2 regions of the Clostridium thermobutyricum genome follow, and region 2 is predicted to be linked to the other one. Evidence: riboswitches for the same ligand, from Rfam matches in the RefSeq annotation. Region 2 holds a riboswitch; the other holds the start of a gene.
The links. Region 2 has a riboswitch for thiamine pyrophosphate ahead of thiT (energy-coupled thiamine transporter ThiT). Riboswitches for the same ligand answer to the same signal wherever they lie in the genome.
Positions count from the first base shown of each region.

Region 1: another riboswitch for thiamine pyrophosphate. It lies ahead of thiT (energy-coupled thiamine transporter ThiT); the one in region 2 lies ahead of thiT (energy-coupled thiamine transporter ThiT).

Region 1 is NZ_KB850956.1:1,908,019-1,923,306, reverse strand. Features, by position in the region: gene HMPREF1092_RS08930 (PrkA family serine protein kinase) at 1-1,444, shown strand, start outside; gene yhbH (sporulation protein YhbH) at 1,451-2,629, shown strand; gene HMPREF1092_RS08920 (SpoVR family protein) at 2,633-4,021, shown strand; gene HMPREF1092_RS08915 (rubrerythrin family protein) at 4,065-4,613, shown strand; gene HMPREF1092_RS08910 (hypothetical protein) at 4,603-5,037, shown strand; gene HMPREF1092_RS08905 (hypothetical protein) at 5,106-5,486, shown strand; gene pssA (CDP-diacylglycerol--serine O-phosphatidyltransferase) at 5,515-6,036, opposite strand; gene HMPREF1092_RS08895 (YegS/Rv2252/BmrU family lipid kinase) at 6,262-7,143, shown strand; gene HMPREF1092_RS08890 (hypothetical protein) at 7,197-7,847, shown strand; gene HMPREF1092_RS08885 (magnesium transporter) at 8,118-9,383, shown strand; TPP riboswitch at 9,458-9,559, shown strand; gene thiT (energy-coupled thiamine transporter ThiT) at 9,643-10,233, shown strand; T-box leader at 10,326-10,561, shown strand; gene cysK (cysteine synthase A) at 10,626-11,534, shown strand; gene epsC (serine O-acetyltransferase EpsC) at 11,573-12,160, shown strand; gene queG (tRNA epoxyqueuosine(34) reductase QueG) at 12,187-13,164, shown strand; gene HMPREF1092_RS08860 (lysophospholipid acyltransferase family protein) at 13,220-13,924, shown strand; gene nth (endonuclease III) at 13,949-14,584, shown strand; gene HMPREF1092_RS08850 (DMT family transporter) at 14,619-15,288, opposite strand, start outside.
Region 2 is NZ_KB850956.1:2,438,456-2,453,743, reverse strand. Features, by position in the region: gene HMPREF1092_RS11435 (universal stress protein) at 1-838, shown strand, start outside; gene ilvN (acetolactate synthase small subunit) at 1,159-1,671, shown strand; gene leuC (3-isopropylmalate dehydratase large subunit) at 1,694-2,953, shown strand; gene leuD (3-isopropylmalate dehydratase small subunit) at 2,965-3,456, shown strand; gene leuB (3-isopropylmalate dehydrogenase) at 3,537-4,616, shown strand; gene ilvD (dihydroxy-acid dehydratase) at 4,619-6,277, shown strand; gene ilvB (biosynthetic-type acetolactate synthase large subunit) at 6,309-7,964, shown strand; gene ilvC (ketol-acid reductoisomerase) at 7,994-8,998, shown strand; gene HMPREF1092_RS11395 (hypothetical protein) at 9,126-9,311, shown strand; gene HMPREF1092_RS11390 (M48 family metallopeptidase) at 9,375-10,037, shown strand; gene thiT (energy-coupled thiamine transporter ThiT) at 10,047-10,745, opposite strand; TPP riboswitch at 10,801-10,901, opposite strand; gene HMPREF1092_RS11380 (cyclase family protein) at 11,070-11,702, shown strand; gene HMPREF1092_RS11375 (CapA family protein) at 11,791-13,098, opposite strand; gene HMPREF1092_RS11370 (M15 family metallopeptidase) at 13,102-13,899, opposite strand; gene HMPREF1092_RS16580 (collagen-like protein) at 14,139-15,288, shown strand, end outside.

The DNA of each region.
Region 1 (15,288 bases), 530 kb from region 2:
AGATTTTGAAAAAATGTTAGGAGTAAAAATAGAAGGTGATCTATGTCCTGTTTGTAAGTATAGACTTATAAATGAATATGGTGGTAAATATGAAGAAATGCCAATTGAAAAGAAAGGATTTTCTATTCGTTCAAGAAAAGGAATAGGAGTAGTTCCACCAGTTGATCCTAATAATCAAGATACTTCAATTTTAACAGGTTCAATTGATATTTCTAAAATGGATATGTATGCAGAAGATGATCCAAGAATATTCTCTTTAAATGGTGCATTTAATGTTGGAAATAGAGGTATGGTTGAGTTTATAGAAGTATTTAAAAATGATGTTGAATATCTTCATACAATAATTACTGCAACTCAAGAAAAATCAATCCCATCACCAGGAAAAGGCTCAATGATTTATTTTGATGGAGTTATAGTTGCTCACTCAAATGAAGCTGAATGGAATAAATTTAAATCAGATCATACAAATGAAGCTATTTTAGACAGAATAGTAAAAATAGAAGTTCCTTATTGTTTAGAACTTGATGAAGAAATAAAAATTTATGAAAAGATTCTTAAAAAGAGTAATTTTAATGCACACATTGCTCCACATACAATTGAAATTGCAGCTATGTTTGCTATATTAACGAGACTTATGAGTTCAAATAAAGTTGATCCTATAACTAAGCTTAAAATTTATAATGGAGAAGAAATAGTTGAAAAAGGTTCAACAAAGAGAATTGATATTGGAGAGCTTAGAGAAGAAGCTGGTGCTTATGAAGGAATGAAGGGGATTTCAACTAGATTTATAGTTAAGGCTATTGATAATGCACTTTCAAATTCAGAGCATAATTGTATAAATCCATTAAGCATAATGGAAAGTATAATTAAATCTGTTAAGGAAATGGATATTTCTAGTGATGATAAAAAGAAATATCTTGGATTTATTCAAGATACTATAAGAAAAGAATATAATAAAATTCTTGAAAAAGAAATTACTAAAGCATTTATTCATTCATTTAGAGAGCAAGCAGAAAGTCTTTTTAATAATTATATAGATAATGCAGAAGCATTTGTTAATAAAAGTAAAATAAAAGATTCATCAACAGGAGAGGAATTAAATCCTGATGAAGAATTTATGAGAAGTATTGAAGAATATATAGGTGTATCAGAATCTTCAAGTAAAGGCTTTAGAGCTGATGTTACATCTTACATGTTCTATTTAGTAAGAAATGGAGCTAATATTGATTACACATCTTATGAGCCTTTAAAAGAGGCTATAGAAAAGAAACTTATGGCATCTGTAAAAGACCTTTCAAGAATAATAACAAAATCTAGAGTTAGAAATAAAGAGCAAAAAGAAAAATATAATGCTATGGTTGCTGAAATGCAAAACAATGGATATTGCCTACATTGTTGTGATGTAATACTAAAATATGCATCAAATAATCTTTGGAAGGATTAATTTTTAATGGCTATATTTAGAGATAATACAGCAACTCCAGTTGATCATGATAGATCAATTGAAGATAGAAGAAGACATAGACAATTAGTTGAAAAGTCTATAAAGGAAAATTTAGGTGATATTTTATCAGAAGAAAGCATTATAGGTGAGGGAAAAAATAAGAAGTTTAAAATACCTATTAGAGGAATAAAGGAATATCAATTTATATATGGAAAAAATTCTGGTGGAGTGGCATCAGGAACTGGAGAAGAAAAGCGTGGAGATAAAATTGGAAATGGTACGCCTAAATCTGGCAAAGGAAGTGGAAGAGGTGCTGGAAATAGTGAAGGTGATGACATTTATGAAACTGAAATAACATTAGAAGAACTTTTAGATTATATAGTAGAAGATTTAGATTTACCAAATTTAGATAGAAAAAAATATTCTGAAATATTAGTTGAAAGTTCAGGCAGAAAATGTGGTTATCAAAAATATGGAATAAGACCAAGACTTGCTAAAAAGAAAACAGTAATGTCTAAGATAGCTAGAAAACAAGGAAAGAAAAGAGCATTAAGAGAAATTTCAAAAGATATAGATTCTATGGAGAGATTTCCATTTAGAGAAGATGATTTAAGATATTACAGAGTAAAACAAAAACCAAAAAGAGAAAGTAATGCATTAATGATTTTTATAATGGATGTTTCAGGATCTATGGACAGCACAAAAAAATATCTTGCTAGATCATTTTTCTTTGTTTTATCAAGATTTTTAAATAAAAAATACAATAATATAGCTTTTGAATTTATATCTCATACAACTACTGCAAAAATAGTAAATGAATTTGAGTTTTTTCATAAAGCAGAATCTGGTGGAACTTATATTTCAAGTGGAATAGTTAAAGCTTTAGAGCTTATAGAAGAAAAATATCCAGCTGAAATGTGGAACATTTATCCTGTGTACGCCAGTGATGGAGATAACTGGACAGAAGATAATGATAAGGCTATTAAAAGTGTTAAAGAACTTTGTGATATAAGCAATATGTTTGCATATTGTGAGCTTTTACCTTCTACTTATTCTACAACTATGTATTATAGATTTTCAAAGGAAATTGAGAAAGATAATTTTATACCAGTAATAGTTAAAGAAAAGAAAGATTTATGGGAAGCTTTAAAAACAATATTAAATAAAGAGTTAGGGGAGGAGTAAGCTTTGGAATATAACTTAAGAGATTTAGAAGTGTGGAATGAAAAAATTGAAAAAGTTGCTAAAGATTTTGGATTAGATTACTATCCCCAAGAATTTGAAATAATAAGTTTTAATGAAATGATAGGATATGAGGCATATGTAGGTATGCCTTCTAAATATCCTCATTGGAGTTATGGAAAGGCATATGAAAAAAATAAAACATTATATTCTTTAAATATGACAGGACTTCCATATGAAATGGTTATTAATTCAAATCCTTGTCTTGCATATTTAATGAATGAAAATACTTTATTACTTCAAATCCTTACTATTGCCCATGTTTATGGACACAATGATTTCTTTAAAAATAATAGGTTATTTAAAGAAGGAACTAACGCAGAGAGAACTTTAGAAATGTTTAAGTTAGATGCTGAAATAATAAGAAGTTATATAAATAACCCCAATATAGGATATGAAAAAGTAGAGAAAATATTAGATGCAGCTCATTCAATTAGATATTCTATAGGAAGGACTATTGGAGTTAAAGAAATATCTGATAAAGAAATAAGAAGTAGAAGAATAGAGGATTATAAAAAAGAAATAGAAAATAGAGATTTGTTAGATATGTATGAAGAAGTAAGTGTTCCAGAAGTAGATAAAATTCCATTAGAACCTAGAGATGATGTTATGGGATTTATAATTGAATATGGAAAACTTGAAGAATGGGAAAAAAATATTTTAAGAATAGTGAAAAGGGAATCTGAATATTTTCTTCCACAGATAGAAACAAAAACTATAAATGAAGGCTGGGCTTGTTTTTGTCATTATAATATTTTAAAAAGATTAAATCTAGATGAAGGTTTATATTTAGAATTTTTAAAAAGACATAATGATGTTGTGTCTCCTATATTAGGAGGAATGAATCCTTATTATGTTGGATTTAAAATTTTTATGGACCTTTATGAGAAGTATGGAATAGAAAAAGTTTTTGAAGTTAGGAAATTAGAAAGGGATTCATCTTTTATAAGAAGATATTTAACTAAAGAGTTATGTGAAGAATTAAATTTATTCCAATATGGAAAAAAGGTATTTGATTTTGTTGTAGAAGAAGTTGCTGATGAAAAAGGTTGGAAGTCTATAAGAGATAAGATGTCAGAAGAAATGGGAATACAAGGAATTCCACATATAAGAGTAATTGATTTAAATAAAAGAGACTATTGTTTAACTTTAGAGCATGTTTTTGATGGAAGAGAATTGGAAATTTCTTATGCGAAAGAAACTATTAAATATATAGGAAGATTATGGGGATATAAAGTAAAATTAAATACTCAAAACAAAGAGGGAGAAGAATTTACCATAACGTGTAATGAAAAAGGTAAAATTTTAATTACTGAAAGTAACAAAAGAATATAGTATGAATAAGTATATATTATAGCAATCATATAGGAGAAAATCTTTGAAAATTTCAGGTAGCCAAACAGAAAAAAATCTATACAAGACTTTTGCTGGAGAATCAAGAGCTAGAGGAAAATATAATTTATTTAGTGAAAAAGCACGTGAAGAAGGATATATGTGGGTAGCTCAAGTGTTTGATGAAACAGCAGAGAATGAATTTGCTCATTCAAGAGAGGCTTATAAAAGATTTTTAGATAATGTTAGAGATACAGAAGAAAATCTTTTAAATGCTGCTTGTGCAGAATTTGAAGAAACTGAAAGGATATATAAAGAATTTGAAGAAGTGGCTAAGAAAGAGGGCTTTGAAGAGATAGTGACTTTTTATCGCGAACTTAGAGAAGTTGAAGAATCACATAAAGAGAGGTTTTTATTTTTAAGTGAACTTCTAAAGAATAAACAAATGTTTAAGTCTGATTGTAAAAGATTATGGAAGTGCTTAAATTGCGGATATATACATGAAGGATATGAAGCTCCAATTGTTTGTCCACTTTGTAAATATGAAAGAGGATATTTTAGACAAGAAAGTGAATTAAAAAAATGTGAAGGGTGATAATATGTTTTGTAGATTCCCAAAAGAATATTTTTTCAAAGTTGAAAAGGAAGAAGGATTAATAGATTTTGAAGAAGAGTCATCAGATTTAAGAGGTGACGATTTAGAAGATAACATTTATGATGAAAGAACTAAGTGTGCTTGTAAAAAAGGACATGTTAAATATGTTGATGATAAATGTGAAAGTTGTAAAAAAGAACATGTTAAACATGAAGGACATAAATGTGAAGCATGCGAAGGAGAAAAACATAAAAAAGAAACTGAATGTAAGAGTTGCAAAAAAGAGAAAAAAGATGAATATTTTTGTGATGTAAAAGAGTTTGAAATCTATGATATGGCTGATGCAGATTATATTCATGAGTTAGAAAAAGAAGAAAAAAAGTGCAAATGTAATTGTAAATGCAAAGAAGATAGAGAAGAGTAAGATAAGTGTAGGCTGTATCTAATTTAGGTGCAGTCTATATTTATAAATTAATTTTATAGGAGTGGAGTATGGGAAAGCATTTAATGGATACTCAATATGAGGACTTAATGAATTTAACTGAGCTTTTAAAAAGATTAGTAGATTCATATAGACTTCTTATAGGAGGAGCTGCTGAATTGAATAATATTTACCCTAGAAAAAAGTCAGATGTTGAAGATGCATTAGACAGAGTTGATGAAGTTGGAGAGGTAATTGATGATTTAATAAAAGTTATTGAAACGCATGGAGAAAAATATCTTGAATATATACATCTTAAAAATAAAGTTATAAATACAAAATATGAAAAGAAAATAATGGAAAAGGAAATAAATAATGTAATTCAAACAGAAATAAATGATGAATTATATTTTCAAAATAATCAAATAGGACGAGAAAATGATGAAGAATAAAAAAAGCAGAGATATAATCTCTGCTATTTTATAGTTTTTTAAGTTTTATATTACTAACCATTAAATATGAACCTATTATCATAAGAATTACTGTTAATAAAACAGGTAATTTAACGTATAGAGATATAATTGCATAAACTGCCATAAAGCAACCAGCAACAGTTATTGGAATACCTCTAAAATTTCCATCGAATGTAGATACATTATATCTTGCAAGTCTAAATGCACCACAAATAGGAAATGCTAAAAGAATAGCGTAGCCTAATATACCTTTTGGCCCTAATTGGCTAAAATCAAATAATACAAATATTAATATTGATGGAGCCACTCCAAAAGACACTAGGTCAGCTAGAGAATCTAATTCTTTTCCTAATTCACTAGATACATTTAAGTATCTTGCAACTCTTCCATCATATCTATCAACAAGTGCAGCTAATATGATAAAAATAGCAGCTTGAAGATATCTTTCATCAAAAACGGATAATAAAGATAATACCCCACAAGATAAATTTATAAATGTAAATATATTAGGAATACAACTTTTTTTCATATAATCACTCCTAAAATTTATATATAACCTACATTGAATAATTATATCATAGATAATTTTATAATATAAGAGAAATTTTATAGTTTAAGAATATCTTTAGATAAAAATGTTATTATATAAAAATAATATAAATAAATATATATAATAAGGTTTGATAAAATCTCGACAATAAAATTTAATAATGATATAATTCTAAAATAGTGTAGCTTATAAGGGAGGAAAAACATGAAAAAGGTAAGGTTCATATATAATCCTTATTCAGGAGAAGGCGTAATACTACAAAAATTAGACAAGGTTATTGAAATACATCAAAAAGCAGGATATACAATATGTCCTTATAGAATTGAAAGAGGTCGCAATATAGAAGAAGCTTTTGATTCAATTGATGAATATTATGAATATATTCTTGTTGCAGGTGGAGATGGAACTGTAGATTCAGTTGTAAATATTATGATGAAAAAAAATATAAACTTACCACTTGGAATACTTCCAGTAGGAACAGCAAATGATTTTGGTAAATTATTAGATATTCCGGCAGATGTAGAAGAAGCATGTAAAAGAATAGTATCAACTGTAGAACCTCGTTTAATAGACATAGGTAAAATAAATGATAAGTATTTTGTTAATGTAGCTAGTACTGGATTATTTACAGATGTTTCTCAAAAAGTAGATATAAATTTAAAAAATACACTTGGTAAATTAGCATATTATCTAAAAGGAATAGATGAAATAAAAAACTTTAGAAAATTAAAAGTTAAATTAACTTCTAACGAATATAATTATGAAGGATATATGTATCTAATGTTAATGTTCAATGGAAAAACTGCTGGAAATTTAAATATAGCAAGTAGGTCTGATGTTGAAGATGGTAAATTAGATGTTGTTTTATTTAAACCAGTGCCAATAATTGAAGTTTTACCACTTTTCTTAAAAGTTTTAAGAGGAGAGCATTTAGATTCAAAAAAAGTAATTTACTTTAAAACAGATAGTCTTTTAGTGGAATGTGAAGAAGATATTGTTACAGATATTGATGGAGAAAAAGGTCCAGATTTTCCACTTCAAGTTAAATGTATAAAAGGTGGATTAAAAGTTTTAGGAATAAATTAAAAAGAATAATAATAAGTATAAATAACAATTATGTAATGAGGAGGAAGACCATTTTGAGTTTTATCTATTATACAATATTGCTGTTTATACTTTTTTTAATTTTAAATTTAATAATGAAAAACGAAGAAAAATCACCGAAGAAATTAAAGATGTACTTCAGAATAGCTTTAGGAGTATTTTTAATTAGATACTTAACACTTCTTTTAATATGCCTTTTAAAAAATGTTGAAACTGTATATTTATTTAAAAATTTTGTTTATCTAAATTATCTTTCTATACCATTAGTAGTTCTTGCACTATTTTTTATATATTTAAGATTTGATAATTTATCATTTAATATTATTTATGGAATAGGATCTATATTAATTTGTTTATATATTATAGGAATGGTATTTAGTACAGGAATAGTAACTTTAGATATAAATTTTGGATATATAATGCAATTGAAATATGGCGAATTTATTACTGCTATTATTGTAATAATATTAGGTCTTTTCTTAGTATTTAGTGTTATATTTATAGACAAGCCTAATATTAATAAAAAGGGAATATGTAGTTTAATATTAATACTTATTGTAATATTAGTTGAAAATATTTTGATACTTATGAAATTTAGCATATTACCATATACAATAATAAGTGAATTTATATTTTTAATAATAGTAGAAAGAGCGATTGGTGGATTTAAAAAAGTTAAGAGATAAAATAAATGAAAAGGCTTTAATCACTTTTAATTTGTCCTTATATATACTATAATTAATTATATAACATGTAATATTAGTAGCATTTAATGGCTTTTTTAAGAAAGCCATTTTTTATGTAGATTTATAAATAAAGGTGGTGTTTTTAAATGGAGGGTGGACCTCATATGAATAAAGAAAATCCAAAACCCAAAAAATACTTTAGAGAAAAACCTCTGTTTAAAAATTAATTTTTAAATAAGTTTCTCTAAAGATAATAAGGAGGAACTATTTATGAAAAGATTATCAGTATTTTCATTTACAGATATATTAGGAAATAAAATGTATGATGAATTTGGAGATGTTCTTGGTATATTGAGGGATATTTATGTAACAACAGAACAAGGATATCCGAGAATAATAGGATATAAAGTTAAAAGAGATGGAATAACTTATCACTTTGAATTTAGAACTATACAATATTTCTCTAATGATGGAAAAATAATAATTAAAACAAAAGGAAGTAAAGAAATACTTCCAAGAACATACTCATATCTTTTATCAAGACATCTTTTAGATAAAAAGATTGTTGATATAAATGGTAAAAAAGTAGTAAGAGTTGATAATTTAAGAATAGCTGAAATAGCTGGTGAATATAGAGTTGTAGCAGTAGAAACAGGTGGACTTAATAAATATAGAAAGTTTAAATTGGATAGATTTATGAAGTTCATATATAAACTTTTAAGAAAAAATATTGATGGAACAGTTCTTATGTGGGATGATGTTGAATCTTTAGAAATGGTAAATAACAATTTAAAATTACAAGTACCATTTCAAAAGCTTTCAAAACTACACCCAGCAGACTTAGCAGATATTTTAGAAGAACTTGATACAAATTCAAGAAAACAAGTTTTTGAATCTTTAGATGAAGATTTAGCAGCAGATACTTTAGAAGAACTTGAACAAGAATATAAAGGTCAAGTAATAAAAGAATTATCAGAAACAAAAACAGCTGAGCTTTTAGAGAATATGGCAAGTGATGAAATTGCAGACATATTAGATGACCTTGATGAAGAAGAAAGAGAAAAAATTCTTGTAAATCTTGAAAAAGAAGATGCAGAAGAAGTAAAAGAACTTTTAGAATATGAAGATGAGACTGTAGGAAGTGTTATGACAAAAGATTTTATATCATTAAATTTAGATGTTACAGTATCTGAAACAGTTGAAATTTTAAAAGAGATGAAACCTGATGAAGAAGAAATGTATTATATTTATATAACTGATAATGAAGATAGAATAAAGGGAGTAATATCTTTAAGAAATTTAATCTTGAGTCCTGGAAATGAAAAATTAAAGAATATAATGAGTGACAATTTTCAAACTCTTCAACATGAAGATGGAATAGAAAGTGCAATTGAGCTTTCTAGTAAATATGATCTTTTATCTGTGCCAGTTGTAGATGAAAAAGAAATTTTAGTAGGAATAATAATTATACATGATATTATAGATGAATATTTATATCCAACTTGGAAAAAGAAGAACAGAAAGTTAAAAGATTAATGAATTAGTTAATAAAAATATATGTTATTGACAATTGAATTTATAAGAATATAATTTTAGATAATGAAATAAATTAAATAAGCTAGGGGTGCCTTTTAGGCTGAGAGATATATTTAAATATTAACCCTTGAACCTGTATGGATAATGCCAGCGAAGGGAAGCAAATCTAAAATTAGAATTATGATGCAAATTTAAAAGCTATATCCGTATAGGATATAGCTTTTTTTATATAAAACAAAAGATGAATGGGGGATATACCATGGGAATAGCAATTGTAGTTATAGGAATTGCACTTTTATTACTATATTTTTGGGATTTAAGAAAGGAGAAGTTTACTACAAGGAAAATTGTATTAATAGGATTATTTGCAGCAATATCAATTGTATTGTATATGATACCTCTAATAAAATATCCTCAAGGAGGAGGAATAACTTTATTTTCAATGTTACCAGTAATGCTTTTAGGAGTAATATATGGAAGAAGAGAAGCATTAACTTGTGGACTTATATTTGGTTTTTTAAAAATTATTGGTGGTGGAGGAATAATAAATCCAGCAGAATTTTTATTAGATTATACACTATCAACAATGGTAATTGGACTTTCAGGAATGTTTGGAACAGATAAAAAATGGAAAATTTTCTTGGGATGTATAGTAGTTGGCTTTATAGCAGCAGGTTTAAATACTTTATCAGGAGTTTTATACTATGCACAATATGCTCCAAAAGGAATGAATATTTGGGTTTATTCAATAGTATATAATTATTCAAGTACAGGTGTTGAAGCCTTAATAACAAGTATATTCATGATGATTTTACCTATTAAAATGTTAAAAGAGAGAATAGGAAAATAAAATTATTTAATATATTAAATAAAAAATATATGTTGACAAATGATGATATAAGAATATAATAAATTATATAAAGCATATCGAAATAGTAAGAATTAAAAGCTAAGAAAAAGAAGAGTAGTTTAAAAGAAGAATTTCAGAGAGAGGGGAGTGCTGGAAACCCTTATTTAGATTTTAAATGAAGTGCCCTTTGGAGCTTAAACTCAGAAATAAAGTATGAGTTTACGGGAGTGCCCGTTATAGTAATAAAGCATGTTAGTGCTTGAATAAAGGTGGAATTATTGTTTTTAATTCAATTAGAGTGGGACCGCGAAAATACTTCGTCTCTATAAGTTTTATAGAGGTGGAGTTTTTTTTTACAAAAATAAATTTAATTGAAAAGGAGAAATGAGAAAATGATTTATAATAACATTATAGAAATGATAGGAAATACACCAATATTAAAAGTTAATAATTTAACTGATGAAAATAGTGCTGAAGTTTACGTAAAATTAGAAAAATTTAATGTAGGTGGAAGTGTAAAAGATAGAGCAGCTCTTGGAATGATTGAAAAGGCAGAAGAATTAGGTTTATTAAAAAAAGGTTCAGTAATAGTTGAACCTACTAGTGGAAATACAGGAATAGCAATTGCTATGATTGGAAAACTAAAAGGATATAAAGTAATAATAGTTATGCCTGATACTATGTCTAAAGAAAGAAGAAGTCTTATTAAAGCTTATGGAGCAGAACTTCTTTTAACAGAAGGAGCAAAAGGAATGAAAGGTGCTATTGAAAAAGCAAATGAGCTTGGTAAAAAAGATGGATATTTTATTCCTCAACAATTTGAAAATGTAGCTAATCCTGAAAAGCATTATGAAACAACTGCTGAAGAAATATATAAAGATATTCCTGATTTAGATTATTTTATAGCTAGTGTTGGAACTGGAGGAACATTAACAGGAATAGCTAAAAATTTAAAAAGTAAATTACCAAATTTAAAAACTATTGCTGTAGAACCAGAAAAATCACCAGTTTTAAGTGGAGGAAAACCAGGTCCACATAAAATTCAAGGAATTGGAGCAGGATTTGTACCTTCAATTTATGAAGAAAAATATGTAGATGAAGTAAGAACTGTAAGTGATGAGGATGCATATGATATTGCAAAGAGATTTGGAATAGAAGAAGGTGCATTAGTAGGAATTTCAAGTGGAGCTGCTATAAAAGTTGCTTTAGACTTAGCTAAGAAAGTTGGTAAAGGTAAAAAAATATTAGTTATTGCTCCTGATGGAGGAGAAAAATATATATCAACAGGATTATATGATTAATTAAATTTAAAATCTAATTTTAACAGGAGGATAAAGCGGTGTTTAATAATTTAAAATATGGCTTAAATAGAATTTTAAAAGAAGATCCAGCCGCTAGAAGTAAGCTAGAAGTATTTATTCTATATCCATGTGTGCATGTAATGATTTTTTATAGAATTTCAAATAAACTATATAGAAAAAAGTGGTTTTTTCTAGGAAGGCTAATATCACAAATAGGAAGATTTTTAACAGGAATTGAAATACATCCAGGTGCTACTATAGGAAGAGGATTATTTATAGATCATGGAATGGGAGTAGTTATTGGTGAAACAGCTGAAATTGGAGATGACGTTACTATATATCATGGAGTTACTTTAGGTGGAACTGGAAAAGATACAGGTAAAAGACATCCAACTATTGGGAATAATGTTATTATAGGAAGTGGAGCTAAAGTTTTAGGTCCTATTAATATTGGAAATAATGTTAAAATAGGAGCAAATTCAGTTGTTCTAAAAGATATTGCAGATAATAAAACAGCAGTTGGGATACCTGCAAAAGTAATAGAAAAATTAAATAACAATAATATTATTGAAATAGAGGACTTTACAGGTAAAAAGAAAAAAATATATAATGATATGATTATATAGTTTATTTAAAAGAAAAGGATAAAAATATGGATAGAGGAGAAATTTTAGAGTTTTGTAAAACATTAAAATTAGATTTAGTTGGTTTTGTGAAAATGAGAAAATTCATAGAGCTTGAAGATTTATTTTTGAAAAGAAAAGAATGGAAAGCTGAAAATGAATTTGAAGAAAATGATATAAAGAAAAGGATAGATCATTTTACGTATATGGAAGATGGGAAAACTATAATATCTATAGCTTTCCCTTACTTCTTTTACGAGAATGGAGAAGAAAATGGATTTTCAGTTTACACAAAGGGAATAGATTATCATAGAGTTGTACATTCATATTTAGATAAAATATGTAAGTTTATAGAAGAAAAAGGTGGAAAAGCAATACCTTTAGTAGATAGTAATACTTTACCTGAAAGGTATATTGCTTATTTATCTGGAATAGGATTTATAGGGAAAAATAATATGCTTATAACTAAAAGGTACGGATCTTATGTATTTTTAGGGGAAATTATTACTGATTTAGAATTAGTAGAAAAAGAAGAGAGAAATTTAGAAACTCTTTTAAAATATTCTGAATGTGGAGATTGTGAAATTTGTTATAAAGAATGTCCTACTAAAGCTATAAATAGATTTAGAAAAAATACAAATATTTGTGTTTCTTACTTAACTCAAAAAAAAGAGTTAACAGATAAAGAAATAAGTCTTTTAAATGGAAGAATATTTGGATGTGATAGTTGTCAAAAGAAATGTATTTATAATAAAGAAGTAGAAGAAAGTAAAATACCTGAATTTAAACCATTAAATTTTATGAAAGTAGAAAATTTAGAAAATATAATAAACATGAATAATAGAATATTTAAAGAAAGTTTTAAAAATACATCCTGTGGCTGGAGAGGAAAAAATATTTTAATAAGAAATGCAATAATAAGAAAAAGAAAATGCAAACATGAGGACATAAAAGATTTAAAAAGTGAGTCACCATACATAAAAGGTTACATTGATAGACTTTTATAAATTTCTATCATATAATAAAGTTGAAGAAAATTCATAGGAAGAGGTGTAGAGGGAGATGTTATCACCGTTTGCTAAAAAAATAATAACTAGCTTACCTACAGGTTTAATGGTCTTTTTCGGGAAAAAAATAACTGATGGATATATAAGAAAGCATGCTAATTTAAAAGTTGAAGGTTTAGAAAAAATTAAAAAAATTGAAGGACCAAAACTTTTTATATGCAATCATTTAAGTAATTCAGATGGATTAGTTTTAAATAAAATTTTAAAAGAGGATTTTGATCCATATTTTATAGCAGGAAAAAAATTATCAGATGATCCTATAACTAATATAGGAATGGAAATGGTTAAAAATATTCCAATTAAACCTAATACAGCTGATAAGGAAGCTATGACTAAAATGGTTAAAACATTAAAGAATGGGGAAAATATAATGATATTCCCAGAAGGTACAAGAAGTAGAACAGGTGCCATGATAGAAGGGAAAAAAGGAATACTTCTTTTAACAAGAATGACTAAGGCTACTATAATTCCAATAGGGATGTCTGGTACTGAGAAGCTATTACCAATAAGTGATAATAAAGATATGGGTGAAGAAAAATGGCAAGATGCAGATGTAACTGTAAAATTTGGAGACCCAGTAATTTTAGATAAAAAAGGAAAAGATGAAGATAAGCATGACTATGATAATAGATGCATGTACACAATGATGAAAGCTATTGCAAATCTTTTACCAGAAAGTTATAGAGGAGTTTATAAATAGCCTTTAGAATTAGAGGTGAAATAAATGAAAAAGAGAACGAAGGAAATATTAGAAATTTTAAAGGAAACTTATCCAGATGCAAAATGTGAGTTAAATTATGAAACTCCATTTCAATTGCTTGTAGCAACTTGTCTATCTGCCCAAACTACTGATGTTAAAGTTAACCAAGTTACAGATACGTTATTTAAAGATTATCCAGATTTAGATAGTTTCTTAACTTTAACTAATGAGCAAATAGAAGAAAGAATAAAATCTATAGGATTATATAGAAATAAAGCTAAAAATTTAGTACTTATGTGTAAGCAATTAAAAGAAAAGTTTAATGGAGAAGTTCCAAAGACTATGGAAGGAATAACTTCTCTTGCGGGAGCAGGAAGAAAGACTGCAAATGTAGTTTTATCAAATGCATTTGGAGTTCCTTCAATTGCAGTAGATACTCATGTTTTTAGAGTTTCTAATAGACTAGATCTTGCTGATTCTGATAATGTTTTAGAAGTTGAAAAACAATTACAAAAAGAATTACCAAAAGAAGAATGGTCACTTACACATCATCTTTTAATTTTTCATGGAAGAAGATGTTGTATTGCAAGAAAGCCAAAATGTTTTGAATGCCCATTAAATACTATTTGTAAATGGGAAGATAAAAAAGATTATATGTAAAAATACCACATAGATTTTATCTATGTGGTATTTTTTATTTTAATTCTTGAATTTTATTTTTTTCTTCAATATTTTGGTCAAGTTTTTTATTGTATAAGAACATATAGAACGATGCACCAAGTACAATAATATATCCTATAATACTCCAAACATCAGGGATTTGATTAAATAATAAGAAACCAATAAGTGCTGTGAATATTATTTGAGAATAATTGTATATTGAAATTTCTTTAGCTGGAGCATATTTATATGCAGCTGTTAATGCAAATTGTGCTACTGAAGCAACTACACCTGCCATAAGTAAATAAAATAACTCTATAGGAGTAAAAGGCTTAAAATCTGCAATAACAAATGGAGCAGTTGCTACTATTGAAAAGAATGAAAAGAAAAATACAATAGTAGGTCCATTTTCACGACCACCTAAATATCTAACAAAAGTATATGCGGCTCCAGCACATAAAGCAGAAGAAACTCCTACAAGAGAAGGTATTACAGTAAGACTAAAAGTAGGTCTTATAATAAATAAACTTCCAAAAAATGCAACACATAAAATTATTACCTGTTTTTTTGTTATTTTTTCTTTCAAGAATAAGAAGGAAAATATTACAACAAAGAAAGGTGAAAGGTTATTTAACATGTTAGCATCAGAAAGTATAAGTCTATCTATAGCATAATAATTTGCTATTATTCCTAAAGTACCAAAT
Region 2 (15,288 bases):
GGTTATAGTAGATGAACTTGCACATACAAATATACCAGCTTCAAAGAATAAAAAAAGATATGAAGATGTTTTAGAACTTTTAGATAATGGAATAAACATTTTAACTACAGTTAATATTCAGCATATAGAAAGTTTAAATGATATGGTTTCTGAAATAACAGGAATAAAAGTTAGAGAAACTATACCAGATAGGATGCTTCAAATAGCTGATGATATTATGGTTATTGACCTTCCACCAGAAAGTCTTATAACTAGACTTAAAAGTGGGAAAATATATAAAAAAGAAAATATACAAAGGTCTCTTGAAAATTTCTTTGTAAAAAGTAATCTTATTGCATTAAGAGAATTAGCATTAAGAGAGGCAGCAAATGAAATTGATGATGATTTAACTATATTAAAAAGAAATAGAGAATTTAAAAATCATGTAAGAATAAATGAAAAAGTTTTAGTTTGTGTAAGTTCTAATCCACAAAGTTCAAGGCTTATAAGACATGCATACAGAGTTGCTAGAAGATATAAATGCAATCTTTATGTCTTAATAGTAGATTGTACAAATGTTGTAGCAAAAAGAGAATTTAAAGAAATGGATAAGGTATTAGAGGAGCATAAAAAACTTGCAAAAGCATTAGATGCAATAATTGTAGAGAAACAAAGTAAATCTGTTTCAAAAGCTATTGTTGATTTTGCTAATGAAGAAGGCATAACACAAATAATATTAGGGCATAGTAGAAGAAGTAAAATTCAAACTTTATTTAGAGGCTCTACAATAAATAAAGTTTTAAGTGAAGCTCCTAATGTTGAAGTAAGAGTAATACCATATATTCAAATACAAGATTAAAAAATAGGCTTAGTGCCTATTTTTTTTATTTTTGCTATAAAAATAAAGTAATAAAATTTTGTTATTGAAATCAAGCTAATTTATGAAAAAATCGAAGGAGTTTTTGAAAGTATTTTTGAAAAAAACAAAAATTTAGATTTGTAAAAAAATAATGGGAAAAATTGACAAAGAAAATTATGAGTAGTAGAATTTTAAAAAAGATCAGATAAGCAAATTATTAAGTGACCAAAAAGATATTAATGACCACTTTTATGATTAGATCAGTGAAAGTGGTTTTTTTATATATAATAAGCAGATAATGGCATAAGGGGGGCAAATTTATGAATAGACATGTACTATCTTTATTAGTAAAAAATTCGTCAGGAGTTTTAAGTAGAGTAGTAGGGCTCTTTTCTAGGAGAGGATACAATATTGATAGTCTTTCAGTAGGTAAAACAGAAAATCCAGATATATCAAGGATGACTATTTGCCTCAACGGAGACGATGATATATTAGAGCAATGTGAAAAGCAAATAACTAAATTACAAGAGGTAATAAGTGTAGAAAATTTAAAACCAGAGCAATCTGTTTATAGAGAATTAGTATTAATAAAAGTTAATGCTACAGATGAGAATAGAGGAAAAATAAATGAAATAGTCAAAATTTTTAGAAGCAAAATAATAGATGTTTCAAAAGATACTTTAACTATTGAATTAACAGGAGATGAAAGCAAAATAGAAGCTTTAATGAAACTTTTAAGTGAATATGGTATTGAAGAGTTAGTTAGAACAGGTTTAACTGCATTAGAAAGAGGAGATACAACAATAATTAAAAGAAATAATTTGAGAATTTGATAGTTAAAGGAGGATAGAGAGAATGGGAATGACAATGACACAAAAAATTCTAGCAAAGCATGCTGGATTAGATTTTGTAAGAGAAGGACAACTTATAGAAGTTAATTTAGATTTAGTTTTAGGAAATGATATAACTACACCAGTTGCAATAAATGAATTTAATAAATTCGCAATTGATAAAGTTTTTGATAAAGAAAAAATAGCTATAGTTCCAGACCATTTTACTCCTAATAAAGATATAAAAGCAGCAGAACAATGTAAGTTTACTAGACAGTTTGTGTTAAGTAAAAATATAAAAAATTATTTTGAAATAGGACAAATGGGGATAGAGCATTGTTTGATTCCTGAAAAAGGATTAGCAGTTGCAGGTGATGTAATTATAGGAGCTGATTCTCATACATGTACTTATGGTGCATTAGGAGTATTTTCTACAGGAATTGGCTCAACTGATATGGCAGCTGGAATGGCTACAGGAAAGTGTTGGTTTAAAGTTCCTAAAGCAATAAAATTTACATTAAAAAATAAACCAAGTAAATGGGTATCAGGAAAAGATATAATACTTCACATTATTGGAATGATAGGAGTTGATGGAGCACTTTATAAATCAATGGAATTTGTAGGTGATGGTATAAAAAATCTTTCAATGGATGATAGATTTACTATGTCAAATATGGCTATTGAGGCTGGAGGTAAAAATGGAATATTTCCAGTAGATGAAAAAACAATAGAATATTTAAAAGAACATACAAATAGAGAATGGGTAAGTTATGAAGCAGATAAAGATGCTATTTATGAAAAAGAATATGAAATAGATTTAAGCAAAATAAGACCTACAGTAGCTTTTCCACATTTACCTGATAATACTAGAACTATTGATGAGGTTGGAGATATAGAAATAGATCAAGTTGTAATTGGTTCTTGTACAAATGGAAGAATATCAGATCTAAGAGCAGCAAGAGATATATTAAAAGGACATAAAGTACATGAAAGAGTTAGATGTATTGTATTTCCTGGAACTCAAAAAATATATTTACAAGCTATAGAAGAGGGAATAGTTACAGATTTAATAGAAGCAGGAGCAGTATTTTCTACACCAACTTGTGGTCCATGCTTAGGTGGACATATGGGGATTTTAGCAAAAGGGGAAAGAGCTATTTCTACTACTAATAGAAACTTTGTTGGAAGAATGGGACATGTTGAATCAGAAGTATATTTAGCAAGTCCAGCAGTTGCAGCAGCATCAGCAATAAAAGGGAAAATATATAATCCAGAATTAATTTAGGGGGGAATAAAGTGAAGGCAAAAGGTAAAGTTTTTAAGTATGGTGATAATGTTGATACTGATGTTATTATTCCAGCAAGATATTTAAATACATCAAATCATAAAGAGCTAGCAAGTCATTGTATGGAAGATTTAGATAAAGAATTTATAAATAAGGTTAGAGTTGGTGATATTATTGTTGCAAATAAAAACTTTGGGTGTGGATCTTCTAGAGAGCATGCTCCTATAGCTATTAAAGCTACTGGAGTAAGCTGTGTTATAGCTTCAACTTTTGCAAGAATATTTTATAGAAATTCTATAAATATTGGATTACCAATTCTAGAATGTGATGAAGTAGCTAAAAAAATAGAATCAGGAAATGAAATTGAAGTAGATTTTAGTAATGGGATAATAAAAAATTTAACTAAAAACGAAGAATATAAAAGTGAAGCTTTCCCAGAATTTATGCAAGAAATAATTAATAGCAATGGGCTAATTGGATATATAAAGAAACAAAAGAAATAATAATGTAAAGTCTCTAAGACTAGACTTATATAAGATTATAGTGTGAAATTATAGTATTTAAATTATTGGGGGGAATAAATATGGAGTATAATATAGCAGTTATTCCTGGGGATGGAATAGGACCAGAAGTGGTAGATGTTAGTTTAGGAGTTTTAAATAAAGTTGCTAAAAAGTTTAATCATAAATTTAATTATAATTTTCTTCAAGCTGGAGGATGTGCAATAGATGCTGAAGGAGTTCCACTTCCGGAAAATACTTTAAAAGAATGTAAAAAAAGTGATGCTGTAATACTTGGAGCAATTGGAGGGTTTAAATGGGATAATCCTGAAGCAAAGATAAGACCTGAACAAGCTATATTGGGGTTAAGAGCTGGATTAAATCTTTATTGCAATTTAAGACCAGCGATTTTAAGCAAATGGCTTAAAGAAGTATCACCATTAAAAAGTTCAATTATTGGAGAAGGAATTGATATTTTAGTAGTTAGAGAATTAACTGGTGGAATTTATTTCGGAGAGAAAGGAAAAGCCGTAGTAAATGGAGTTGAAGAGGCTTATGATACTTTAAAATATAATGAAAATGAAATAAGAAGAATAGCTAAGATTGCTTTTGAATCTGCAATGAAAAGAAATAGAAAAGTTACTAATATTGATAAAGCAAATGTTTTAGAATCTTCAAGACTTTGGAGAAGAATAGTAGAAGAAGTTGCTGAAGAATATAGCGAAGTAGAGCTAAATCATCTGTATATAGATAATGGAGCTATGCAACTTGTAAAAAATCCAAGGCAATTTGATGTTATTTTAACTGATAATATGTTTGGAGATATTCTTTCAGATGAGGCAAGTATGATAACTGGTTCAATTGGAATGTTACCTTCTGCATCTCTTGGAGGCAATAATTTTGGATTATATGAGCCTATTCATGGAAGTGCACCAGATATTGCGGGAAAAGGAATTGCAAATCCATTAGCAACAATACTTTCTGTTAGTATGATGCTTAAATATACATTTGGATTAGAAAAAGAATCGAAAGTAATAGAAGATGCAGTTTCAAAAGTTTTAGAAAAAGGATATAGAACTTTAGATATTCTTAGTGAAGGAAAAATAAAAGTTTGTACAAAAGAAATGGGTGATATGGTTATAAAAGAAATTGGGGGAATGTAATTATGAGAAGTGATGTAGTAAAAAAAGGTGAAAGCAAAGCACCACATAGATCATTATTTAAAGCTACTGGACTTACAGATGAAGAAATAGATAAACCTTTAATAGGTATTGTTTCATCACAAAATGATATTATACCAGGTCATATTCATTTAAATACAATAGTTGAAGCAGTAAAAAAAGGAGTTCTTGCAAATGGAGGAACACCATTGGTTTTCCCAACAATAGGAGTATGTGATGGAATAGCAATGGGACATATAGGAATGAAATATTCTTTAGCAACTAGAGAGTTAATAGCTGATTCAATAGAATGTATGGTAAATGCACATGGATTTGATGCTTTAGTTTTTATTCCTAATTGTGACAAAATCGTTCCAGGAATGATAATGGGAGCATTAAGAATGAATATTCCTTCAGTATTTATAAGTGGTGGACCAATGCTTTCAGGAAAAGTAGGTGAAAAGAATATATCTTTATCTACAATGTTTGAAGCAGTAGGAGCTTATGAGTCAGGAAAAATAAACAAAGATAAATTATGTGAAATGGAAAATAAATCTTGCCCAACTTGTGGATCTTGTTCAGGAATGTTTACTGCAAATTCAATGAATTGTTTAACAGAAGCTCTTGGGCTTGGGCTTCCTGGTAATGGAACTATTCCAGCAGTTTATTCAGAAAGAATAAGACTTGCAAAAGAAGCTGGAAAAGCAGTTATGAATCTTTTAGAAAATAATATAAAGCCTAAAGATATAGTTACTGAAAAAGCTATATTAAATGCTTTAACTGTGGATATGGCATTAGGATGTTCAACTAACTCTGTTTTACATTTAACTGCAATCGCTAATGAAGCAAATATAAAAATGAATTTAGATATTATAAATGAAGTTTCAAGTAAAACTCCAAATCTTTGTAAACTTGCTCCAGCTTCAGATACTCATATAGAAGATTTATATTGGGATGGAGGAATTACAGCAGTTATGAATGAACTTTCAAAAAAGAATTTATTAAGTTTAGATTGTATAACTGTAACTGGTAAAACTCAAAGAGATAATATTAAAGGAATAACAGTAAAAAACCATAAAGTAATAAAAGAAATAAAAAATCCTTATAGTGAAACTGGAGGAATTCAAGTTTTAAGAGGAAATATTGCTAGAGATGGGGCTGTAGTAAAAAAATCAGCAGTAGTTGAAGAAATGTTAAAACATGAAGGCAGGGCAAAAGTTTTTGATTCTGAAGAAGAAGCAATAGAAGGAATTTTATCAAATAAAATTGAAGCTGGAGATGTTGTAGTAATAAGATATGAAGGGCCAAAAGGTGGGCCAGGAATGAGAGAAATGCTTTCTCCAACTTCTGCAATATCAGGTATGGGACTTGATAAATCAGTAGCTTTAATTACTGATGGAAGATTTAGTGGAGCAACAAGAGGTGCTGCTATAGGACATATTTCTCCAGAAGCTGCTGAAGGAGGAGAAATAGCATTAATAGAAAATGGAGATATAATTTCAATTGATATTTTAAATGGAAAATTAGATCTTAAAGTAGCAGATGAGGTATTAGAAGAAAGAAGAAAAAAACTAGTTATACCAGAACCAAAAATTAAAAATGGATATCTTTCAAGATATGCGAAATTAGTAAGTTCAGCAAGTGAAGGAGCAATATATAAATAAAGGGTTAAAATATTGAGGAAGGGGGAGTTATATGCTATTAACTGGGGCAGAAATATTAGTAAAATCTTTAATTGATGAAGGTGTAGAAACACTTTTTGGTTATCCAGGTGGAGCAGTATTAAATATATATGATTCACTTTATATGTATAAAGATAAAATAAATCACATCTTAACTTGTCATGAGCAAAATGCAGCTCATGCAGCAGATGGATATTCAAGGGCAACAGGAAAAGTTGGGGTTTGTCTTGCAACTTCAGGTCCAGGGGCAACTAATTTAGTTACTGGAATAGCAACAGCTTATATGGATTCAATACCTATAGTAGCAATTACAGGAAATGTTCCTAAGAATCTTTTAGGAAAAGATAGTTTTCAAGAAGTAGATATTCAAGGAATAACTATGCCAATAACTAAACACAATTATATAGTAAAAGATGTTAATGAGTTGCAAAAGACAGTAAAAGAGGCATTTCATATTGCAATATCAGGTAGACCGGGACCAGTTCTTATAGATATACCAAAGGATATTACATCAGCAAAAGCAGAATATAAGAATATGGATGATATAGAAATAAGTAATAAAGAATTTAGAGTAGAATATGAAAAAATTAAAGAAGTAGCTGAAATGATAAATAAATGTAAAAAACCTCTTATTTATGCAGGTGGGGGAATAATATCAGCTAATGCGAGAAATGAATTAAAGAACCTAGTAGAAAAAATTAATTCACCTATTTGTACATCATTAATGGGGAAAAACTCAATAGAGAGTTATCATCCATTAAATATTGGAATGATAGGGATGCATGGAACAAAAGCTTCAAATTTAAGTGCAACTAAAAGTGATTTAATAATAGCTTTAGGTGCAAGATTTTCAGATAGAGTTATTACTGATCAAGAAAATATAAAAGATGCAAAAATAATTCATATAGATATTGATGGGGCAGAAATAAATAAAAATATAAAATCTGATGCATCTATAATTGGAGATTTAAAAGAAGTTTTAGAAAAAATTATACCTTTAGTAAATGAAGCTAAGCATGAAAAATGGAATTTAGAAGTAAATAGTTTTAAAAATTTAGAAGAGAAAGAAGTAGTAGATGGATTAACTCCAGAATTCTTTTTTAAAATTTTAAATAAAAAAAATAAAGATAATTTAATAATTACAACAGAAGTAGGACAGCATCAAATGTGGGCAGCTCAATATTTTAATTTTAAGAATGATAGAACATTTATATCTTCAGGTGGTCTTGGAACTATGGGATATGGACTTGGGGCAGCTATAGGAGCTCAAATAGCAAGACCAGATATGAAAGTTATAAATATAGCTGGAGATGGAAGTTTTGCAATTAATTGTAATGAGTTTGCTACAGCAGTTTCTAATAATTTGCCTATAATAACAGTAGTTATGAATAATAATGTTTTAGGAATGGTAAGGCAATGGCAGAATTTATTTTATGATAGAAGATATTCACAGACAACTTTAAATAGAAAAACAGATATTGTTAAACTAGCTGAAGCATTTGGAGGAATAGGATTTAGAGTTGTAGATAGAGATCAACTTGAAGATGTTTTAGATAAAGCTTTAAATTCTAAAAAACCGGTAATTATAGATTATGTTATAGATTGTGATAAAAAAGTTTTACCAATGGTTGCGCCAGGTGCTCCAATTAATCAAATAATAAGTGAATAGGGTATAGAGAAGTAAAAGGGGGAATAAATATGGCAAAAATGTTTTATGAAAAGGACACAAATTTAGAATTATTAAAGGGGAAAAAAGTAGCTATAATTGGTTATGGTAGTCAAGGACATGCTCATGCATTAAATTTACATGAAAGTGGAATAGATGTAGTAGTTGGGTTATATGAAGGAAGTAAATCATGGGGAAAAGTTAAAGAGGCAGGATTAGAAGTTTCAACAGTTGAAAAGGCAGCAAAAGAATCTGATATAATAATGATACTTATTCCAGATGAAAAACAAGCTAAATTATATAAAGAAGAAATTGCTCCAAATTTAGAAGCTGGAAATGCTTTAGTATTTGCCCATGGATTTAATATTCATTATACTCAAATAGTTCCACCATCAAATGTAGATGTATTTATGATAGCACCAAAAGGACCTGGGCACATGGTAAGAAGAACTTATACAGAGGGATCAGGAGTTCCATGTTTAGTTGCAGTATATCAAGATGCAACAGGAAATGCTAAAAATTTAGCTTTAGCATATGCAAATGGAATTGGAGGAGCAAGAGCCGGAGTTTTAGAAACTACTTTTAAAGATGAAACTGAAACAGATCTTTTTGGTGAGCAAGCTGTTTTATGTGGAGGATGTACAGCATTAATAAAAGCAGGTTTTGAAACTTTAGTAGAGGGAGGATATGCTCCAGAAAATGCTTATTTTGAATGTTTACATGAAATGAAATTAATAGTTGATCTTTTATATCAAGGTGGAATGGAAATGATGAGATATTCAATTTCAGATACTGCAGAATATGGAGATTATGTGGTAGGAAATAGAATAATAACTGAAGAAACTAAAAAAGAAATGAAGAAAGTTTTATCAGAAATACAAGATGGAACATTTGCGAGAAATTGGTTAACTGAAAATGCTGTTGGAAGACCTTTCTTTAATTCAGTTAGAAGAATAGAAAAAGAACATCAAATTGAGAAAGTTGGAAAAGAATTAAGAGGAATGATGAGTTGGATTGATACTAGGAAATTAGATTAATTTAAAATGCAGGTTGATATTATAAAGATTTAATACTTTTAGAATAAGTTAAGAGAAAACCCTTGCTATCATAGCAAGGGTTTTTGCATATTATAAAATATAAAACTTTTAAATTAGGTGAATTATGATGAAAAAAAGTAATATAAACAATGAGGAGAAAAAAGGGTTAAGATTTTTTGAAGTTTTATCAGCTATAGCATCATGTGGATTTGCAGTAGTTGGAATTTTTAAAGAAGGAAACTATTGGCCACTAGTTGTTTTATGCCTTGCTATAAGTTTATTCTGTAATTATATTGGCGATTTTAAAGAATAAAGAGTGAAAAATAATAAATATAAAGTTAAAATATAGTTATAACCTATTTAAGGAGAAAACTATATGTGGAAAGAAAAAGTTTTTATAGAGAGAAAGAACGTTAAAAATTTAAATATAAGAATAAGAGATGGAAAAATTTTAGTTTCAGCTCCTTTAAACATTAGTGAAGAATATATAATGAAGGCTTTAGAAACTAAAGAGGATTGGATAAAAGAAAAATTATTAAAAAAGAGAGAAGAAAAAATAATAGATTTATTAAATAGAGAGGTTATAAACAATGGAGATGTTATTCCTTTCTTAGGTAATGAATATACAATAGAAATAATAGAAAAAAGTAATGGTGGAGTTATTATACAAAAGGATAAAATTATAATAAATTGCTATAAAAGTAAGAATGCAATAGAACTTTTGAAAAAATTCTACAGAGAAAAAATGAATAGTATATTCGTAGATATATTTGAAAAGATGCAAGAAAATACAGGATTATATGCAAATAAATTAACTATAAAATTTATGAAAACTAGATGGGGAAGTTGTAATAAAAATAAAAAGTATATAAATTTAAATGGAGAATTAATAAGTAAGAGATATAAAGCTATTGAATATGTAATATTACATGAGCTTTGTCATCTTATTCATGCAAATCACTCAAGAGATTTTTATAACTTGGTAGAAAAATTTATGCCAGATTATAAAGACGAAGAAATTTATTTAAATGGAAAATAAAAAAGTGGCTTAAGCCACTTTTTTTATTTGAGTTAAAGGTTTATAATCAGGATTTATTATTTTTAATAATCTATCAACAGGTAATAGTTTTATTATTACCATACAAATAATCATTTCTATACCAACTAATGGTAAGTTTACAACTAGTGAGTAGTATGCAGGATTCATTCCTTCAGGAGCAAAGCTTCCAAAGAATGCCCATCCAGATATAAAGTGAGAAAGGAATTTTGCAAAATATGATACAAATACTCCGAGTAATCTCTTTTCTCTAAAGAAACCAGCGAGTCCCATTGCTATACCAGGTAAAGGGTAATCAAATAAAACTTGAATTGGCTGAAGAATATAAGGATCAGTTATTAGAGAAATAAATCCATATATAAATCCAGTTATAAATCCAACTTCCTTACCATATGCAAAGGTTACTAAAAGAATTGGAACCATACAACCAAGAGTTATATCTCCACCTTGTGGCCAACGATATAGTCTAAAAATATTTAATATTGTTGATAAAGCAAGTGCAATAGCCATCATTGTAAGCATTCTTGAAGTAAATTTTACTTTACTTGCTTTAAATAAAATTACGAAAATAATTAATAATCCAATTAAAGCTACAATGACCATTGGATTTTTAATTATTTCGTCCCATTTTTGAGGTAGATTAGAAAACATTTTTTGTGCTCTTTCTCCCCAATCACTAAAAATTTGCATAAAAAAACCCCCTATTAATTGTGCTAGAAGGCTATAGAATGGATAATTTTAAGTTATTAAAACACTCAAGCTTCCCTACGCTAGTACTATCTAGATCAGGTTTAAAGGGTTAATGATAAAATCATCTCTCAGCCAAAGGCACCCCTAGCACGAACTTAATTATTAAATATATGTATTATATTAACATTTCGTTAAATAAATGTCAATTAAACAGAATTTTCTGAAAAATATTTAAAGATATATAAATAAAATATTATAATTAAAAGTAAATATTTTATTTTTATTATAAGAATAATAATAAAATTTAAAGTAGGAGAGAGAACTATGGAAATATATGATTTAACACATTTTATAGAAGAAGGAATGAGTGCATATTCTGAAGAAGAAAAAGCAAGTATAGAAAATTTAGCTAGTATAAAAAGTGATGGATATAATGTTAAAAAAATTAGTTTGAGTAATCACACAGGGACTCATATAGATTTACCTAATCATATTTTTGAAGATGGAAATAGATTAGAGGATATAAGTTTAGAAAAATTTATAGGAAGTGCTTTTGTTTTAGATTGTAGAAACATAAAACAGATAAGTATGGAATATATATTAAAAAATATTGATGACATAAAGAAATATAACTATATTATATTTAAAACTGGAGCAGAAAAATTGTGGAAAAAAGAAGAATATTTAAATGGGTATTCATTTTTAACTGAAGAAGCAATAAATTTCCTAGGAAATATTGAAGAAATTTATGGAATAGGAGTTGATTGCATATCTGTAGATGCGAGTTTTAATCATAATTTAACGAATCATAAGATATTATTAGAAAAGAATAAAATAATAATAGAAAATTTATGTGGGTTAGAAAATTTAACTGGAGAATATGAAATAATTATAGCTCCTTTGAAGATAAAAGAAGCTGATGGCTCACCAAGTAGAATATTTTTAATTAAGAAATAGCAAAAAGGATATTAATCATATGATAAGAAAGTCTAAGTAGAAAAACTATCTTATATATAAATTAATATCCTTTTTTGGATTTATATATTTAGTTGAATTGCTGGCTTCCTATTTTGCCTTTACCTAATATTTTTTCTGTATCATTTAATGAACGATTAATTCTAGTTACAGATTCATTAGTTAGGTTAAAAGCTTTTGGGTCTTTTAATGCTTTTTCCACTGGGATTATTCTATGAGTTAAAGTTCCATTAGAATTTTTTTCTCTATAAACCCAAGTTGGAATAACAGTATAACTTTTTAAATATAATTTATTATCTTTAACACCTAAATCAAATTCAAGCATTAAGCCATCTTCAGTTAATGCATTTCTAAGTTCTTCATAGCATTGATTTGATAAAGAATTCCCTTGAGAGTAAAAGACTAAAGTGTCTTTACCATTAGAATTCTTTATAGTTTCATAAGGTTGTATAACATGAGGATGACCTCCTAAAATAACATCAACGCCATTTTCACTTAAAATTTTTGCCATTTCTCTTTGGGAGTTATTTTCTGTTGTTTTATATTCTTCTCCCCAATGAATAGAACTAAATATGAATTCTACACCTTCAGATTTCATACTTTTAATTATAGAATTAACTTCTGAGTTAAATTTATCTAATCTATTATAACTAAATGTATTTATCAAATTTTTTATAGATGATGGAATAGAGATTCCATTTATAGATTCACCACCATTTGCATCAGTTTTATAAGTATAAGCAAAAAATCCTATTTTGTGTCCATCTATTTCATAAACCGTATAGTTAGGAGTAGATGAATCTTTTCTAACACCTATAGGTATTAAATTTTTTTCTTTTATTTTATCTAAACTTCTATTAAATCCAGACGCTCCTTTATCTATAGTATGATTAGTAGCGAATGTTACTAAATCTAGTCCAGAATTTTTACAACTATCTAAAAACTCATCAGGCATATTGAAATAAGGATATCCAGAAGGATTACCACCGCTAAAAGAACCTTCTATTATACCAATTGCAAGATCAGAATTTTTTAGATTAGTATTTATATATTCAAAACTTTTATCAAAATTATATGAATTATTATTTGTTTTTGCACCTTTTATTTGAGAATCATGAACTATAAGATTTCCGAGAGAAGTTATTTTATAAACTTTTTCTGGAAGATTTTTATCATTAGTTTGCTCTTTAATTTCTGAATTTTTTTCAGAATTATCTTTAGAACTTTCTGTTTTATTATATTTTAAATCAGATGTATCTAATTTATTACTTATAAAAAAAGTTGTTAAGCCTAAAACTATGCAAATTAAACTAAGACCTATCATAATAAATTTTATGTTTTTAGAAAATAATTTCTTAGTGTATCTTTTTCTTCGCATAGATTATTCTCCATTTAAGCTTAGTTGTAATACATCAATTTTTTTATTGATTTCATTTAGATACTCTTCTAAAGTAAGTTTATTTTCTTTTATTAATTTTGCATGATTTTTTCCTACATATCTATAATGCCAAGGCTCATAATTATATTGTGTTATTTTTTCTTTATCTTTAGGATATCTTAATATAAAACCATATTTATGGGCATTTTCATTTAACCATTTAAAAGCTTTAGTATTTTCAAATCCACTATCTAATCTAGAATAATCAGAACTTAAAATGTCTATTGCATATCCAGTTTCATGCTCACTTCCTCCAGGAGGAGCAGAGTACTTTAATGCTTGTTCTTTACCTACTGCATTTACTCTAGAATTAAAAAGATTTATTTGAACTTGATGACTTCTATATCCAGAAGCGCCAAGTAGATTTATTCCATCATTTTTTGCAGCATCAAACATTACTTTTGCTTCAGAAGCAACAGTTTTATTAAGTTTTGTTGTTTCTATATAAGAAAGGAATGGTAAGTTTGATTCAACTATATTTTTAGGAATATAATCATCAGGAAGTAAAGTTGTTTTATTGCATAGGATTAAGTTTTCATCATTTTTATAACTTATAAGCAATGCAAGCTCTTTACTAGCTTTTTGAGCTGAAGCTTGAACTGAATCTTCTTTTTCAACATTAGGACTTTCAGCTTCATTTATATTAACAATTGAATTAGCTAAAACTTTATTTAAACTTATTGTACATCCGATTATAATAATAGAACCAAATGAAATAACTAATTTTGTTTTATTATTCATCATAAAATCTCCTTTTAAAAAAAATGGGTATTATTAATATTACCATATTAAGTAAAAATAAACAATAAAAGTGAAAATAATGCAATTATTTGTTTAGAATTATAATTATTAAATTATAAATGCAATATTAATGATTTAAAGTTTAAAGAATATATCCTTAGCACTTTATTTTTATATCAAATTCAAGGATTGAGGAATATATTATTATGAGAAAACAAAAATAAATGGAGGAAATATTTGTGAGAATTTTGCCAAGTATAGAAAAACAAATAATAAATGACAAATTTAAAAAAGTAAAATCTAGTTTATTTGTTGGTAATTATGAAGATGAGTGCAAAGGTTGTTCAGAAAGAATGGAGGTTGTTTTAAGATTCGAATTAGATAATAATTATAATAATATATTTGTAAAAAATAATATGAAATTAATTATGTTTCTAGAAAATATATTGTATAATTCAAGCGTAATTTTGAACTTTAAAATAAATTTAAAAGATTGTAATGGAAATACATTAGAAGATATAGAAAGAAGAAAAACAGTTTGTAGAGAAGAAATTTGTAACTATATAGAGTTAAATATTTTAGATAGATGTAGTTCAATAGATTTAAGAAGAGTAAGTGAAATTAATATTATAATAGAAGGAAGAGATTTAGGAATAGCAGTATTTACATCTACAAATGGTAGAAATAAGCCATTTTTATTTTTAGAAAGGTTCTGTTGTGAAGAAGGATGTAAAGGACCAAGAGGAGATAAAGGACCAAGAGGAGAGCAAGGCCCAAGAGGAAATAGAGGGCCACAAGGAGATCCAGGAGAGCAAGGAGAACAAGGAGAAAAAGGGGAAAAAGGAGATCCAGGAGAACAGGGACCAAATGGTTGTAAAGGTCTAAGAGGAGATAAAGGACCAAGAGGAGAACAAGGACCACAAGGAGATCCGGGAGAACAAGGACCAATAGGAGAACAGGGACCACAAGGAGATCCAGGAATTCCAGGACCAAGAGGAGAACAAGGACCAAGAGGGGAAAGAGGTCCAAGAGGAGAACAAGGAATAAGAGGAGAGCAGGGAATTCAAGGTATACAAGGAGACCCAGGAGAACAAGGAGAAAGAGGGGAGAAAGGAGAAAGAGGAGATCCTGGAGAACAAGGAATAAGAGGAGAACAGGGAATTCAAGGTATACAAGGAGATCCAGGAGAAAAAGGAGAAAGAGGAGATAAAGGAGAACAAGGAGATCCTGGTGAGCAAGGACAACAAGGAGATCCGGGAGAACAAGGACCTAGAGGAGAACAAGGACCACAAGGAGATAAGGGACCAAGAGGAGATAAAGGACCAAGAGGTGACAAAGGACCAGAAGGTTGTGAAGGGCCAGAAGGTTGCAAAGGACCAAGAGGAGACA